DNA from 3 places in the Kitasatospora misakiensis genome. Region 1 is predicted to be linked to each of the others. Evidence: riboswitches for the same ligand, from Rfam matches in the RefSeq annotation. Region 1 holds a riboswitch; each other region holds the start of a gene.
The links. A riboswitch is a leader RNA that binds a small molecule or an ion and turns the genes downstream of it on or off. The one in region 1 is predicted to bind S-adenosylmethionine.
Positions count from the first base shown of each region.

Region 2: another riboswitch for S-adenosylmethionine. It lies ahead of thrC (threonine synthase); the one in region 1 lies ahead of ACFP3U_RS03800 (aminotransferase class V-fold PLP-dependent enzyme).
Region 3: another riboswitch for S-adenosylmethionine. It lies ahead of ACFP3U_RS33230 (IclR family transcriptional regulator); the one in region 1 lies ahead of ACFP3U_RS03800 (aminotransferase class V-fold PLP-dependent enzyme).

Region 1 covers NZ_JBHSOF010000002.1:423,661-429,245, forward strand. Annotated here, with positions in the region: gene ACFP3U_RS03785 (hypothetical protein) at 325-588, opposite strand; gene ACFP3U_RS03790 (rhomboid family intramembrane serine protease) at 789-1,658, shown strand; gene ACFP3U_RS03795 (Lrp/AsnC ligand binding domain-containing protein) at 1,655-1,936, shown strand; gene ACFP3U_RS03800 (aminotransferase class V-fold PLP-dependent enzyme) at 1,950-3,365, opposite strand; SAM riboswitch class IV at 3,419-3,536, opposite strand; gene trpD (anthranilate phosphoribosyltransferase) at 3,645-4,721, opposite strand; gene ACFP3U_RS03810 (hypothetical protein) at 4,914-5,339, opposite strand.
Region 2 covers NZ_JBHSOF010000053.1:19,407-24,991, reverse strand. Annotated here, with positions in the region: gene ACFP3U_RS30285 (cold-shock protein) at 348-551, opposite strand; gene ACFP3U_RS30280 (MoaD/ThiS family protein) at 1,138-1,413, opposite strand; gene thrC (threonine synthase) at 1,478-2,758, opposite strand; SAM riboswitch class I at 2,777-2,910, opposite strand; gene ACFP3U_RS30270 (glucosyl-3-phosphoglycerate synthase) at 3,086-4,093, shown strand; gene ACFP3U_RS30265 (alpha,alpha-trehalose-phosphate synthase (UDP-forming)) at 4,132-5,585, shown strand, end outside; gene otsB (trehalose-phosphatase) at 5,585-5,585, opposite strand, start outside.
Region 3 covers NZ_JBHSOF010000069.1:874-6,458, forward strand. Annotated here, with positions in the region: gene ACFP3U_RS33225 (SGNH/GDSL hydrolase family protein) at 1-743, shown strand, start outside; gene ACFP3U_RS33230 (IclR family transcriptional regulator) at 790-1,503, opposite strand; SAM riboswitch class I at 1,700-1,842, opposite strand; gene ACFP3U_RS33235 (DEAD/DEAH box helicase) at 2,028-3,617, opposite strand; gene ACFP3U_RS33240 (cold-shock protein) at 3,822-4,025, opposite strand; gene ACFP3U_RS33245 (hypothetical protein) at 4,523-4,750, shown strand; gene ACFP3U_RS33250 (hypothetical protein) at 4,825-5,394, opposite strand; gene ACFP3U_RS33255 (hypothetical protein) at 5,394-5,585, opposite strand, start outside.

The DNA.
Region 1 (5,585 bases):
GCCCGGTCCGCCCGGTCCGCCCGCGCCGCCGAGGGCTGCCGCCGGCTCGTCACCGCCGCCGGACTCCTCCCCGGCCGGCGCCTCCGCCGGGGCCACGGTGCCGGAGGGGGCGGCCACTGCCGCGTCCGGCGCCTGCGCGTCCACAGCGGGCTGCCGCCCCTGCGGCCCGGCGGGCTCCTTCGCTGCGTCCACCACGTCCTCGGCTCCGATCCTGGTCCAGCGGGGTACGGCCGTCGGCCGCCACCCCCGTCACACTCCGTGCGTTCTCTCCGTATTGTCCCGTGCGGCGGGCGGCCACGCCGCCCGCCGCCCACCCACGAGCGGTCAGCCCTGCTCGGGGGCCCCGGCGGCCTCGTCCGCGCCGGGGCGGGCGATCAGCTCGACCTGGTCCACCGCGTTGCACCAGCGACAGCGCACCGACTCCACGGTCTCGCTCAGCACCTGGGTCTCCTCGACCTTGGACTCGCCGGCCAGGTCGAAGTGGAGGAACTCGGTGACCCGGGCGGTCCGGGTCACGTCGAAGCGGGTCAGGTTGCCGCAGAGCGTGCAGCGCCAGCGCGTCTCGGAGGTCAGGGCGGGGACGGTCATCGGGGATCCTCTCGGTGGTCCCGGAACGGGCTCAGGCGCTCCCCCCGGGGCCCCGGCGTCGGCGGCGGGAGGCGGGAATGCCCGGCCCAAGCCTATTGCCTGGGGCAACCTTCCCGGCCACCGGCCGACCGCTCCGGAGCCGTAGCCCACCTGCCGTAACCGCGCGGTGCCCGGCCCGCCCCGGGGGGATGCTGGGGCCCATGGCGATCCCGGTCCCCGCCCACGCCGGAGCGCACCGCGGCCGACCGGCCGCCACCGCCCCTGCCGTCTGCTACGCGCTGATCGCGCTCAACACCGCGGTCTTCCTGCTCGGACCGGCCGCCGGACTCAACCCGCTCTACGGCCGCGGCCAGACCCGGGTCTGCGCGGAGCAGCGCTACGAGCAGCGCTGGGGGGCCGTCCCCGCCGAACTGCTGACCGGCCACCCGCTGACCGCCGACCAACTGGCCGAGGCCCCCGACCCGGTGCCCGGCTGCCCGGCCGCGGCCACCCCGGGCAAGCACCCCGCGCTCGCCGTGCTCAGCGCGCTCTTCCTGCACGGCGGCTGGCTGCACCTGCTCGGCAACCTGCTCTTCCTGTACGTCTTCGGCCCCACCGTGGAGCGCCGGCTCGGCCGCTCCCGGTTCCTCCTCTTCTATGTGGCGGCCGGCGCGCTGACCACCTACGGCTTCTCGCTGGCCGAGGCGCACTCGCCGGACTCGACCCGGGTGCTGATCGGCGCCTCGGGCGCGATCTCCGCCGTGCTCGGCGCCTATCTGCGCTTCCACCCGCGTGCCCGGGTCACCACGCTCGTCCCGCTGCTGCTCTTCCTGCCGCTGCGCTTCCCGGCCTGGCTGGTGCTGGGGCTCTGGTTCGCCCTCCAGTGGTGGTCCGTCCACTCCGCCGGGCCTGGGGTCGCGTACCTGGTGCACGTGATCGGCTTCGCGGCCGGCTTCCTCTACGCCTGCACCCTGATCGAGCGCCGGCCCCGGCGCACCGGCACCCGCACCCGCCCCCGCCCCCGCCCCCGCGACGGTGCGGCCGATGCCCGATACCCTGGCGGCACCTCACAAAGGAGTACGCGACCGTGATCACCGCCATCGTCCTGATCAAGACCAGTGTCGACCGCATCCCGGAGATCGCCGAGGCGATCGCCGCCATCGAGGGCGTCAGCGAGGTCTACTCGGTGACCGGCGGCTACGACCTGGTGGCGATGGCGCGGGTGCGCCGGCACGACGACCTCGCCGAGGTGATCCCCGGCCGGCTGAACAAGGTCCCGGGCGTGGCCCACACCGAGACCCAGATCGCCTTCCGCACCTACTCCCAGCACGACCTGGAGGCCGCGTTCGCGATCGGCCTCGACGAGTAGCCGACCGGAGGCCTCAGCCCTCGCGACGGGTGTCCACGACGCAGCGGCCGCCCTCGTTCCGGTAGGTCCACGCCGCGCCGTCCGTGACCAGCTCCCGGACGGCGGCCAGGAACCGGTCCACGTGCTCGTCCGGGGTGCCCGCGCCGAAGCTCACCCGGATCGCGTTCAGGCTGCGCTCGCCCGGCAGCGACGGCTCCGGCGCGCCGCACTCGGAGGGCGCGGCCTCCTCGTCGCCGAGCAGCGTGCGCACCAGCGGGTGGGCGCAGAAGAGGCCGTCCCGCACCCCGATGCCGTACTCGGCGGAGAGCGCGGCCGAGAAGTGCGAGCTGTTCCAGCCCCGGACGACGAAGGACAGCACGCCCACCCGGGCCGCGTCGGCGCCGAACAGGTTCAGCACCCTGACCTCCGGGATCTCCGCCAGGCCGGCGTCCAGCCGGGCGATCAGCGCCCGCTCGCGGGCCTCCAGCGCGTCGAACCCGGCCTCGCCGAGCGCCCGACAGGCCGCGGCGATCGCGTAGACGCCGATGACGTTCGGCGAACCGGCCTCGTGCCGGGCCGGACCGGTGTTCCACTGCACGGCCACCGAGCCGTCCGCCTCCCGGGCCACCGTACGGGTGGCGCCGCCGCCGGCCAGGTACGGCTCGGCCGCGTCCAGCCAGTCGGCCCGGCCGGCCAGCACCCCGGCGCCGAACGGCGCGTACAGCTTGTGGCCGGAGAAGGCGATCCAGTCGACGCCCAGCTCGCGCACCGAGACCCGGTGGTGCGGGGCCAGCTGCGCGGCGTCCAGCACCACCCGGGCGCCGTGCCGGTGGGCGGTCCGGGTCAGCTCGGCGACCGGCCAGAGCTCGCCGGTGACGTTCGAGGCGCCGGTGACACAGAGCAGCTTGGGGCCCTCGGGCGCCTCGGCGAGCGCGGCGTCGAAGGCGGCGACCGCCTCGGCGTGCGAACGCGGGGCCCGCAGGTAGGTGACGCTCAGACCGGCGTGCGCCCAGGGCAGCAGCGAGGCGTGGTGCTCGGTCTCGAAGGCGAACACCCTGGTCCCGGCCGGGACGGCGCCGGCCAGCAGGTTGAGCGAGTCGGTGGTGGCGCGGGTGAAGACCACCTGGTCGTCCTCGCGCAGGTCCAGGAACTCGGCGACGGTGCGGCGGCTCTGCTCGAACAGGTCGGTGGAGAGCTGCGACAGGTAGCCGGCGCCGCGGTGCACGCTGCCGTAGTACGGGGCGTAGGCGGCGACCTCGTCCCAGACCCGCTGGAGGGCCGGGGCGCTGGCGGCGTAGTCGAGCGCCGCGTAGGTGACCTTGTCACCGTTGGCGAGCGGGACCTGCACGTCGTGGCCGAGGACGGCGAGGGGGGTGCTCGGGAGGGGCCGCGCGGAGCGCGCCGAATCAAGGGTGGCGGCGGGCGACGGGCGGGCGGCGACAGAAGACATGGGGATGCACTCCTATACGGGTCAGGGACCCCGGGAGTGCGATGTGATCCGGGCGTCCGCGCTTGCCACGCGGACGGAACGCCACGTGACCCGGTCCTCACCCAGGGCACCCCGCCACGGACGGAGGGTTGCCGGACAGCAAGCTGGGGCTTGTCGCTGTCGCTCATGACCTGGCCAAGACTGTAGGTCGAGTCCACCCCCCGGTCAAACAGGAGTCCACATCCCGGACACGCGCAGGGGCCCACCGGGCGAACTCCCGATGGGCCCCCAACCGCCGTGTCACACCCGGGCGGTGGCCTCCGACCAGTGCTTCAGCAGGTCCGCCGCGGCACCCGAGTCGACGGCCTCGGCGGTACGCCGCATGGCCGCCCCGAGCTGCTCCGCGAGCGGGGCGCCGGTCAGGTCGAGCGCCACCAGCGCCGCCGCCGAGTTCAGCAGCACCGCGTCGCGGACCGGGCCGTGCTCCCCGGCGAGCATCCGGCGCGCGACCTCCGCGTTGTAGGCCGGGTCGCCGCCGCGCAGCGCCTCGATGCCGACCGGCTGGATGCCGACCTCGCGCGGGTCGAAGCTGGTCTCGGTGACGGCGCCGTCGCGGACGACCCACACCCGCGAGGTGGTGGTGATGGTCAGCTCGTCCAGCCCGTCGTCGCCCCGGAAGACCAGGGCGGTGGCGCCGCGCCGGGCGAGCACGCCGGCGATCAGGGCCGCCAGGCGGGTGTCGAAGCAGCCGATCGCGTGCGCCGTCACCCGGGCCGGGTTGGTGAGCGGCCCGAGGATGTTGAAGGCGGTGGGCACCCCGAGGTCGCGCCGGGCCGGCGCGGCGTGCCGCATCGACGGGTGGAAGGTGGCCGCGAAGCAGAAGGTGAGCCCGACCTCCTCGGCGACCTCGGCGACCCGGCGCGGCCGGAGGTCCAGCCTGATGCCCAGCTTCTCCAGCACGTCCGAGGAGCCGCTGGCCGAGGAGGCGGCCCGGTTGCCGTGCTTGACGACCTTGGCGCCGGCCGCGGCCGCGACGATCGCCGACATGGTGGAGATGTTGACGGTCTTGGCCCGGTCGCCGCCGGTGCCGACGATGTCCACGGCCGGACCGGGGATGTCCAGCGGCTCGGCGTGCGCGTACATCGAGTCGACCAGGCCGGAGATCTCGTCGACCGTCTCGCCCTTGGCCCGCAGCGCCACCATGAAGCCGGCGACCTGGACCGGGGAGGCCTCGCCGCTCATGATCCGGTCCATCGCCCACGCGGTGGCCGCGCGGTCGAGGTCCTCCCCCCGCAGCAGAGCCGACAGGATGTCCGGCCAGGAGCGGACCACCTGCGCGGGGTCGTTGCCGCCGTTCGCAGGGTGCACGTTCACCATGGCTGACTCCAGCTCTCGCTCCCCGGACACGGGGAAGGACGTAGGGACGGAGTCAGCCTATCGAGCGGCGGGGTGCCGGGGCTCCGCCGTTCACCCTTCTTCTCTTGTACTGAGACGCCGGGTGAGACACGGGGGCGGGGCACCGGCCCGCGCCACCGGAGCCGGGGCCCGGGCCGGACGGCTGCCGGGTGGCTACCGGGCGACGGGCGCCCGCTTGGCCAGCCGGGAGCGCAGCAGCGCGGCGGCGGCCTCGGCCAGCGCCACCGGGTCCACCGGCCGGGAGATCGCCGCGTCGGCCCGGCTCCAGGCGGCCAGCCAGGAGTCCTGCGGCCGGCCGATCAGCACCAGCACCGGCGGGCACCCGTAGATCTCGTCCTTCAGCTGCCGCGCGAGCCCGAGTCCGCCGGCCGGCACCGCCTCGCCGTCCAGGACGCAGAGGTCGACCCCGCCCTTCTCCAGCGCCTTGAGCACCGCGGGGGTGGTCGCGCACTCCAGGTAGGCCAGCTCCGGCAGGTCCGCCGCGGGCCGCCGACCGAGCGCGGTCAGCACCTGCTCGCGGGTGGTGCGGTCGTGGCTGTAGACGAGAACGGTCAGCGTCTCGTCGGTCGTGTACGCCATGGGCCCTGCTCCCTCAGTGTGATCCGGACCACGTTCGCCTCACCCCGGATGCTACTCCCGATCACCGGTGGCAGAGCCCTTCCCGCCGCGATCTCTTCCCGAGCCGCGCCGCCGACGGCTGGTCCGGGCGGAGCACGGCGCGTCACCCCCGGCCGCACAGACCACCCGTACGGCTGACGGGTGGGCTCTCCCCTTACTACCGACGGCACCCCGGAGCACCCCTCGACACGCCGGACGGGGCCGTAA
Region 2 (5,585 bases), on a different contig from region 1:
CCGGGACACGGTCGACTGCTCGGACCAAGGGGTGCCCGCGACGGACGGCCCTGGTGTGCGGGGGTCCTTTCCCCTACCGCTCCCGGGGGCCTCACCGACCCGGTCCGCTGTCACTCTCACGCTGTGAGTGCTAACGCCAATGATTAGCACTCTGGGTGGGCGAGTGCAAGCCCAATCGGGCAACCCGCGAGCCGCGGCACCCCCGCCCGCACCCCCTCCTGCCCCACGCCGGCGACCGCGTCCGGACATGACGGCGGGCCCGGACGACCGAGGTCGTCCGGGCCCGCCGTGAAGCAAGAGGTGCGCCAGCCGAATGGGCCGAGCAGAGCTCCCGGGTGTCGGAAAGGTCAGACCGCCGCGCGGACCATGTCCGCCTGCGGACCCTTCTGCCCCTGAGAGATCTCGAACTCGACCCGCTGGCCCTCCTCAAGGGTGCGGTAGCCGTCCATCTGGATCGCGCTGTAGTGGACGAAGACGTCCGCACCACCGTCGACCGCGATGAAGCCGTAACCCTTCTCCGCGTTGAACCACTTGACGGTGCCCTGAGCCATTCCGAACTCCCCTAGTGCTGTGCTGGCCCTTCACGCGCCCGCAGGTCTGCGGGCCCGGGTCTGGTTGGAGGCCGGCCCGGGGACCCCCCCTGGGCACAGCCGCGCACGCCACAATCCTCCCGATGCCGCCGAACGGCGTCCGGCGAACGGGCGATTGCGTCGACCGCGGCTGAATGTATCCGGATCGACGCCCTCTGCAACAGGGTCAATGGCGGGGAATTCACCCGCGGCACCGGAGGACAGTACGGGAGCAATCGGGATAAGCCGCCGCATTTCCCGCCGGACATAGCGGACGTATTACCCAAAATCCGCGCCAGAATTCTGACACCGGCCTGACATGTTTCCGGGTCACAGGCCCGCCGCGGGTCTCGGCGGGCGGGACGGCGGCGGCGGTGGCGATGCGGCGGATTCGTTCCCGGAGAAGGGGCGGGCGCGCCCCTGTTCCCGGTCCAGCGACACTTTACTCCGCCCGGGACGGAATACATTCCCGCCAAAATGCGCACGGCCGTCCGCGGCACGGAATTCCGTGCCGCGGACGGCCGGTAACGGCGCGCCCGACCCGCGGGGAACGGGCGCGTCCGACGGTTCACCCGCCGGCGACCGCCGGGATGATCGAAACGTTCGCGCCGTCCTTGATCTCGGTCGCCAGACCCTCGGCGAACCGCACGTCGTCGTCGTTCACGTAGACATTGACGAAACGGCGCAGCTTGCCGGTGTCGTCCAGGATGCGCGCGGCGATCCCGGCGTGGTTCCGCTCCAGGTCGGCGATGACCTCGCCCAGCGTGGCGCCCTCGGCGGGCACCTCGCTGGCGCCGCCGGTGTAGGTGCGCAGGATGGTCGGGATGCGGACGTTGGCGCTCATGGGGGTCTCCTCGTTGCGGGCGCTGAGCGGGTGGAGCTGGGGAGTGGCAGACGTCGGGCGGGGATCAGGCGGAGGCCAGGCCGGCGCCCCGGAAGGCGTCCAGGGTCGGCCGGATGACGGCGGTCATCCCGGCGTCCGCGACGGCGTCGAGCGTCTTCAGGCCGTCGCCGGTGTTGATCGCGACGGTCTCCTTCGACGGGTCCAGCTGCCCGGTCTCGACCAGCTTCTTCAGCACGCCGACGGTCACCCCGCCCGCGGTCTCCGCGAAGATGCCCTCGGTCCGGGCCAGCAGCCGGATCGCCGCGACGACCTCCTCGTCGGTCACGTCCTCGACCGCGCCGCCGGTGCGCCGGGCGATGTCCAGCACGTACGGGCCGTCGGCCGGGTTGCCGATCGCCAGCGACTTGGCGATGGTGTCCGGCTTGACCGGGCGGATCACGTCGTGGCCGGCCTTGTACGCCGCCGAGACCGGCGAGCAGCCCGCCGCCTGGGCGCCGAAGATCCGGTACGGCCGGTCCTCGACCAGGCCCAGCTTGATCAGCTCCTGCAGCCCCTTGTCGATCTTGGTGAGCTGGGAGCCCGAGGCGATCGGGATCACGATCTGCTCCGGCAGCCGCCAGCCGAGCTGCTCGCAGATCTCGAAGGCGAGCGTCTTGGAGCCCTCGCCGTAGTACGGCCTCAGGTTGACGTTGACGAAGCCCCAGCCCTCGCCGGCCGGGTCGCCGATCAGCTCCGAGCAGAACCGGTTCACGTCGTCGTAGTTGCCCTCGATGCCGACCAGCTCGCCGCCGTACACCCCGGCCATCACGACCTTGCCCTGCTCCAGGTCGTGCGGGATGAACACGCAGGACCGGAAGCCCGCCCGGGCCGCCGCCGCGCCCACCGCGCCGGCCAGGTTGCCGGTCGACGAGCAGGACAGCGTGGTGTAGCCGAACGCGCGGGCCGCCTCGATGGCGCAGGCCACCACGCGGTCCTTGAAGGAGTGGGTCGGGTTGCCGGAGTCGTCCTTGATGTGCAGCTGCCCGGTGAAGCCGAGCTCGCGGCCCAGGTTGTCCGCCTTCACCAGCGGGGTCCACCCCGGGTTGAGGTTCGGCTTGGTCGCCACGTCGGCCGGGACGGGCAGCAGCGGCGCGTAGCGCCAGATCGACGCCGGACCGGCCTCGATCCGCTTGCGCAGCTCCTCGGCGCCCTCGCTGCCGAAGTCGTAGGCGATCTCCAGCGGGCCGAAGCACTCCAGGCACGCGAAGCTGGGGCCGAGCGGGAACCGGGTGCCGCACTCGCGACAGGACAGCTGAGTGGCGGGGCCGAGGTCGACGGCGGCGGGTGCGACGGTGTCGATAGACATGATGGGCGGAGGCCTCTCTCCTCATCTTCCCCGTGACGCGGTCGCGCCCCAGGCCGGAATTGGCACCTGTCCCGCCGGGGCCCGAAGGCCGGCCGAGCGAGAAGGTTGCCGGGACGTCAACGGGCCGTTCCCTCAGTCCCTCTGGATGAGCTCTGTGAAGTTGTGGTCCTGCTCAGCGGCGACCCCGGCGTGCGAAGGTCCGACCGCTGTACGAAGACTGTATCCGAAGGCCTCGGTCCCGAACGGGACCGTCCGCCACGCGAGATGACACGTCCCACCCTCCCCCCGCCTCCGGCCGGGGAGACCCCGTCCGCCGAGGAGAGCACCGTGCCCGCCGAACCGATCCCCGCGCTCCTCCCCGAGACGGCGTCCTGGCTGCGCCGGCGCTCGTGGAACGCGGCCGACCGCCCGGTGCACACCCTGCCGGCGGCCAAACGCGCGCTCGGCCCGGCCGGCACCGTCAGCGTCGTGCTGCCCGCCCTGGACGAGGAGGCCACCGTCGGCGGGATCGTCCGGGTCATCCGGCGCGAGCTGATGGAGCGGCTGCCGCTGGTCGACGAGCTGGTGGTGGTCGACTCCGGCTCCGTCGACGGCACCGCCGAGGTGGCCGCCGAGGCCGGCGCCACCGTCGTCCACCGGGACGCCATCCTGCCCCGGCTGCCCGCCGCCCCCGGCAAGGGCGAGGTGCTCTGGCGCTCGCTGCTGGTCACCCGCGGCGAGATCGTCTGCTTCGTCGACGCCGACCTGCGCGAGTTCGACCCGGCCCTGGTCTCCGGCATCATCGGCCCGCTGCTCACCGAGCCGGACATCCAACTGGTCAAGGCGATGTACGACCGGCCGCTGGAGACCGACGGCGCGGTGGTCCCGGCCGGCGGCGGCCGGGTCACCGAACTCGTCGCCCGCCCCCTGCTCAACCTGCACTGGCCGGAACTCGCCGGTTTCGTCCAGCCGCTCGGCGGCGAGTACGCGGCCCGCCGCTCACTGCTCGAACGGCTGCCCTTCCCCACCGGCTACGGCGTCGAGCTCGGCCTGCTCGTCGACGCCCTGGAGACGGCCGGCCTGGACGCGCTCGCCCAGGTGGACGTCGGCGTCCGTCACCACCGGCACCAGGACGCCCAGGCACTCGGTCGAATGGCGGCCACGATCTACCGCACCGCGCTGGAACGACTGGACCGCACGCACCGACTGAAGGCCTCCGCGGATCTGGTCCACCCGCTGCTCACCCAGTTCACCCGCGACCCGCTGACCCGCGCCTTCACCGCCCACACCCACCCGGTCACCGGTACCGAGCGCCCGCCGATGCACACCGTCCCCGAGTACGCCACCCGACGCTGAGGGGTTTGCCGCCGCGGACCCACGGCAACCAACCAACCATGGGTGATCTCACGAGCGAGCGTTCGAATCCGTCCGGCTCCGCCTCCGTCCTGGTGGCGTCGAACCGGGGACCGGTGTCGTTCGGCACCGCGGACGACGGCACGCTGACCCTCCGCAGAGGCGGCGGCGGCCTGGTCTCCGGGCTCTCCGCCATCGACGACCCGGACGCCGTCTGGGTCTGCGCCGCCCTGTCCGACGCCGACCGCCGGGCCGCCCGCGAGGCCCCCGACGGCCGCCTCGACCGGGCCGGCCACGAGGTCGGCGGCCAGGCCGTCCGGATGCTCGACATCGACCCCGAGACCTTCGCCCGCGCCTACAACGGCATCGCCAACTCGACCCTCTGGTTCGTCCACCACCTGCTCTGGAACACCCCGACCGCCCCCGCCTTCGACGCCGGCTTCCGCACCGAGTGGCAGGCCTACACCGCGTACAACACCGCCTTCGCCGAGGCCCTCGCCGCCGAGGCCGCCCCCGGCGCCGCCGTCCTGGTGCAGGACTACCACCTCTCGCTCGTCCCGGCGCTGCTCCGCGCGGCCCGCCCCGACCTGCGGATCGGCCACTTCTCGCACACCCCCTGGGCGCCGCCCGAGTACCTGCGGCTGCTGCCCGACGACATCGCCGAGGCCGTCCTCACCGGCGTCCTCGGCGCCGACCGGGCGGGCTTCCTGACCCGCCGCTGGGCGCTCGCCTTCGCCGACTGCTGCGAGCGGTTCCTCGGCGCGGAGGTCCACCGCGAGGCGCTCACCGTGACGTACGCCGGCCGCACCACCGCCCTCGGCGTCCACGGCCTCGGCGCCGACGCCGACTTCCTGCGCGAGCGCGCCCACCGGCCGGACGTCGACGAGCGGCTGGCCACCCTGCGCGCCGCCGTGGGCGACCGCCGCACCGTCGTCCGGGTCGACCGCACCGAGCTGAGCAAGAACATCGTCCGCGGCTTCCTGGCCTACCGGCACCTGCTGCGCACCCGCCCCGAGTGGCGCGACCGGGTGGTCCACATCGCCTTCGCCTACCCGTCCCGCACCGACCTCGCCGAGTACCGGGCCTACACCGACCAGGTGCGGTCGCTCGCCGCGGAGATCGTGGCGGAGTTCGGCACACCGGACTGGCAGCCGCTGATCCTGCACGTGGACGACGACTTCCCGCGCTCGCTGGCCGCCTACCGGATGGCCGACGTGGCCCTGGTCAACCCGATCCGGGACGGCATGAACCTGGTCGCCAAGGAGGTCCCGGTGGTCTCCGACCGGGGCTGCGCGCTCGTCCTCTCCCGGGAGGCCGGCGCGCACGCCGAACTCGGCGAGGACGCGCTGAGCGTCAACCCGTACGACATCGTGGCCACCGCCGACGCGCTGCACGCCGGGCTGACCATGGCGGCCGAGGAGCGGACCGACCGCACCAAGCGGCTGGCCGCCGCGGCGACGGCGCTGCCGCCCCAGCAGTGGTTCCTGGACCAGCT
Region 3 (5,585 bases), on a different contig from region 1:
ACCGCGGTGACACCGGCGCGGCGGCGTTCGGCGACGCCGTCCGCCCCGGATACGGCTCCTGGTACTACCTGAGCGGCGTCGAGGTCACCGGCGGGCGGCCGGTGGGCAGGGCGGTGGTGGCGTTCGGCGAGTCCACCACCGACGGGTTCGGGGCCACCGTCGACGGGGACGACCGCTACCCCGACCGTCTCGCCGAACGGCTCCTCGCCGCCGACCGGCCGCGCCCCGTGCTCAACGCCGGCATCGGCTCGAACAAGATGCTCGCCGATTCCGCCTGCGCCGGGGAGAGCGCCCTGGCCCGCTTCGAGCGCGACGTGCTCGACCAGCCGAACGTCGGCACCGTGATCGTCTCGCACGGTGTGAACGACATCCTCCGCGCCGGCGACCAGGTCTGCGGGGTGGACCGCGACGACCCGCCCGTCACGCTCCAGCGGCTGATCGACGCCCACCGCGCCCTGATCCGCACCGCCCACGCCCGTGGCGTCAAGGCCGTCGGCGCCACCCTGATGCCCTTCGGCGGCGCACCGTTCTGGAGTGAGCGGACCGACCGGCTGCGTCGCGACCTGAACGAGTGGATCCGCTCGTCCGGCGCGTACGACGCGGTGGCCGACTTCGACCGGGCGATCGACCCGGCGGGCACCGGCGCCATCCCGGACGGCTACCACGCCGGCGACCACCTCCACCCCAGCCCGCTCGGCTACCGGGCCATGGCCGACAGCGTCGATCTCGACAGCCTGCGGTGACCGCAGGAGCGGACAACAGGGCGGCGGTGGAGGGCGGTTGAGCCGGTCAGGGGCGGCGGAGCGACTCGGTGAGGCGGTCCGCCGCCTCGACGACGACCGAGGAGAGCAGGGCGCCGGGGTGGCGGGTGAGCCGTTCGATCGGACCGGAGACCGTGACGGCGGCCACCACCCGGTTGGCCGGTCCGCGGACGGGCGCGGAGACGGAGGCGACACCGATCTCGCGCTCCCCGATCGACTGGGCCCAGCCCCGGCGCCGCACCCCGCTCAGGGCCGTCGCGGTGAACCGGGCCCCCTGAAGGCCGCGGTGGAGCCGCTCGGGCTCCTCCCAGGCGAGCAGGACCTGGGCGGCGGCGCCGACCTTCATCGGGAGGGTGACCCCCACCGGCACGGTGTCCCGCAGGCCGGAGAGGCGCTCGGCGGCGGCCACGCAGATCCGGACCCCGCCCTGGCGGCGGTAGAGCTGGGCGCTCTCGCCGGTGAGGTCGCGCAGCCCGCTGAGGACCGGGCCGGCGGCGGCCAGCAGCCGGTCCTCACCGGCGGCGGCCGACAGCTCCCCGAGCCGGGGGCCGAGGATGAACCGGCCCTCCACGTCCCGGGCGACCAGGCGGTGCTGTTCGAGTGCGACGGCGAGCCGGTGGGCCGTGGGCCGCGCCAGGCCGGTCACCGCGACCAGGCCGGCCAGGGTGGCGGGGCCGGCCTCCAGGGTGCCGAGGATCGAGGTGACCTTGTCGAGCACGCCGACGCCGCTCGTGTTCTCCATGGATGTACTCCGTCTCAGATCCCGTGAGCCGCGCATGGGCCCGCTCACGGAGACTCCCCGCAGGGAGCCGGGGGGGTGGTCAGCGAGGGCGGGCCGCAGAAGTCGGCCGATTGCCTGCGCCGGGCACGAGACGGGTACGCGGAAGGCCCGGGACGGGAAGCGCCCGGGGGAAGGACAGCACTGAGAGCACCGTGTCTCCTCATCTTTCCCGCGCCACATTGGCGACAGGCCGGAGTTGGCACTGATCCCGGACGGCACGGCGCGTACTTCGGACGCCGGGTCGAACGGGGAGCTGCCGGGGCTTCGTAGGGCCGGTCCCTCCACCCCTCTGGATGATTCGCGAGGAACGATACAAGACTTCCCCGCCGGCTCGCCAAGCTTTACCGCTGCCAGCCCGCAGGCAGCAGGCAGCAGGCAGCAGGCAGCAGGCAGCAGGGGCGGAACGGGCGACGGCCCGAGAAACCCGACGAGCCCGGTCCGCAGCTGCGGACCGGGCTCGTCGGCGCCTCACGGCGAGGGCGGTGCTACGCGGCGACGGTGGCGCGCCGGGGCGGGCGGCGACGGCCGGTGGAGCCCTGGGCGTCGCGGCCGGAGCCGGTGCGGGTGCCGCCGGCCGTACGGGTGTCGCCGCCGGTCCGGGTGTCGCCGGCCGTGCGGGTGGAGCGGCCTCGGTGACCCCGGCTCGCGGACGGGCTGCGGCGCGGGCGCTCGACCACGGGGTCGGGAATCACGGTGGGGACGCCGGTGGGCACCCGGGCGCCGGTGATCCGGGCCAGGTCCTCATCGCCGGCGGTGACCCGGGTGGTGACGGGGGTGATGGCCGCCGTCGCCATCAGGCGGGTCATCGCGCGGCGCTGGTTGGGCAGCACCAGCGTGACCACGGTGCCGGACTCGCCGGCCCGGGCGGTGCGGCCGCCCCGGTGGAGGTAGTCCTTGTGGTCGGTCGGCGGGTCCAGGTTGACGACCAGGTCGAGGCCGTCGATGTGGATGCCCCGGGCGGCGACGTTGGTCGCGATCAGGGCCGTGACCTGGCCGGTCCGGAACTGGTCCAGGGTGCGGTTGCGCTGGGGCTGGGACTTGCCGCCGTGCAGGGCCGCGGCCTTCACCCCGTTCGCGAGCAGGTCCGCCACCAGGCGGTCGGCGCCGTCCTTGGTGTCGGTGAACATGATCACCCGGCCGTCCCGGGACGCGATGTGGGCGATCGTGGCGCCCTTGTCGAAGTTCTGCACGTGCAGGACGTGGTGCTCCATGGTGCTCACCGCGCCCGCCGACGGGTCCACCGAGTGGGTGACCGGGTCGTTGAGGAAGCGCCGCACCAGCCGGTCCACGTTGCGGTCCAGGGTGGCGGAGAACAGCATCGTCTGGCCGCCCTCGGCGACCTGCTCCAGGAGTTCGGTGACCTGCGGCAGGAAGCCCATGTCGGCCATCTGGTCGGCCTCGTCGAGCACCGTGATGCCGACCTCGTCGAGCCGGCAGTCACCGCGCTGGATCAGGTCCTTGAGCCGGCCGGGCGTGGCCACCACGACCTCGGCCCCGCGGTTCAGCGCCTGGGCCTGGCGTCCGATCGACATCCCGCCGACCGCGGTCGCCAGCCTCAGCCGCAGCGCGTGGGCGTAGGGGGTGAGGGCCTCGGTGACCTGCTGCGCGAGTTCGCGGGTGGGGACCAGCACCAGGGCCAGCGGGCGGCCCTTCTCGGCCCGGCGCCCGGCGGTGCGGGCCAGTACGGCGAGGCCGAAGGCGATGGTCTTGCCCGAGCCGGTGCGGCCGCGTCCGAGGACGTCGCGGCCGGCCAGCGAGTTCGGCAGCGTCGCGGCCTGGATCGGGAAGGGCGTGGTGACGCCCTGGCGGGTCAGTACCGACAGCAGGGCCTTCGGCATGTCCAGCTCGGCGAAGGACTCGACGGCGGGCAGGGCCGGGGTGGTGCTGACCGGCATCGCGAACTCGGCCGGCGCGGACGCGCCCTGGCCGGCGCCACGGCCGGGGGTCCGTCGGCCTCCGGCGGGCCGGGCGCCGTAGAAGGCGCCGCCACCCGAACGGGAGCCCCCCGCGGAGCGGGAGGCGGCGGCGGAGCGGGAGTTGGCGTTCTGATAGGGCGAGCGACTGGAACGGCTCATACGGGAAACCTTCCTCGGGGCGGCACGTCACGAGGAAGGCTCCATGGCGCGGAGCACCGGCGGAGACCGCAAGGAACGGGCCTGAACGGCCGAAACGGGCCGGAACGGCCGGGGATGCGCCGTGGCGCACATGCCGAGGGGCCCGCACCGAGCGTGTACGCGGTGCGGGCCCCTCGCTGCTTGGCGGGTGCCGTGGCAGAAGTACTACAGCGGGCGAATGTTCTCGGCCTGCGGGCCCTTCTGACCCTGCGTGACGTCGAACTCGACCTTCTGGCCCTCGAGCAGCTCACGGAAGCCGTTGGCGTTGATGTTCGAGTAGTGGGCGAACACGTCCGGACCGCCACCGTCCTGCTCGATGAAGCCGAAGCCCTTTTCCGAGTTGAACCACTTCACGGTGCCATTAGCCATAAAAATTTCTCCTTCAAAGCGTCCGGAGCGCACACAGCGTGTGCTCCGAGTCGCCGCACAAGCACCCACCCGGGGAAGAGCCGGGTAAACAAAAATGCGCCTGCGAAACATCAGCAGGCGCACACAAAGTTCATGGGGACCACTACTGCAACTAGGTCGACTCTAGCAGGCTCGGGCTCGCCGCGGGCGAATATTTCGCCCCCAATTTTTGAAAAGTGCTCCCGGGGCCGCCCGCCCCGGGCCGTCGCGGGCGCCAACGGGCCCCGGGCGCACGGTGGTTGGCGCGCTCGCGGGCCCTCCGAACCGACGGCGGGGGAGGGCGGATCCCACCGCCCTCCCCCGGTCGTGCCGCGGCGGCGAGGGCGCGCGGGCAATCCTCCGCGCCCACCCTGACCGCCCGCGCGCGGACCGCACCGACCTGCGACATTCCGCTCCGCTCGAACTCGCATGCGCCGAAAAGGGTTCGCTCCCGGGGTTTCCGGCGCATACTGGTGGGGATGACGAATTATTCAGCAGCGCGCCGCCCCCTCCCCAACAGCCCCTTCAAGGCTCCGGTGGAGGCACCCCGCAAGCACTTCACCGTCGGCGACCGGGTCACCCACGACCGGTACGGCCTCGGCCGTGTCATCGGCGTCGAGGGGGACGGCGACATCGCCGTCCTCGTCGACTTCGGGTCACGGCAAGAACGCGTCACCCCGCCGTACAGCGCGATGTACACCCTCTGAGCGCGATGTACTCCCTCTGACCCCGCTCGACCCCGACGATGTCCACCCCCTGACAACGGCCGGCGGCGCGCCCGTCACCGTCTCGGACCTGCCACGGCGTACACGACCGTCCCGGTCGCCAGCAGGATCCAGGCGGTCCAGCTGGACGCCGCCGTGCCCGGGGGGAAGGTCATCCAGCTGACCACCTCCCCCACCGTGCCGCGCGGGGCCGGGACGAGAAGGGTGAACGCGAGCCAGCCGGTCGGCAGGGTCCAGGCGAAGTGCGCCCCGCACAGCGCCGCCCCCAGCCCGGCCAGGCCGACCAGGCCCGCGCTGCCCCGGACCACCACCTCGGTGGGCGCGAGCTTCGCTCCCGCCGCCTGGGCCGCCAGCAGCGCCACGCCCGCACAGGCGCCGATCAGCAGCACGTGCGCCGCCCGGCGGGGCGCCCACCGGATCGCGGCCGTCCGCTCCAGCACCACGTCCCGCCCGCCGAGCCCGACGGACGCGGCCGCCACGTTCGCGGTGAGGACGACGACCGCCATCCCCAGGTCCAGCGGGCCCGGGCTGTGGAGCGCCCACACCGCCAGCGTGACGAGCGCGACGGCGGCGGCCGAGACGGGCACCTGCCGTGAACGGGCGTACAGCACCAGCCAACTGCTCATCAGGACGCCTCCCCCGCCAGCTTCGAAAGCTGGTCGTACCCCGTGCAGGAGACGGTGGCGTCGCGCAGTTCGGCGATCCGCGCGCGCTGCTCGGCCGGTGACCGCGCCGTCAGCTTCTGCCAGCCGAGCTCGGCGTCCTCCCAGGCCTTGAGCGAGTACACGTCGCTCTCCTTCTTCTCCAGCGGCTGGAG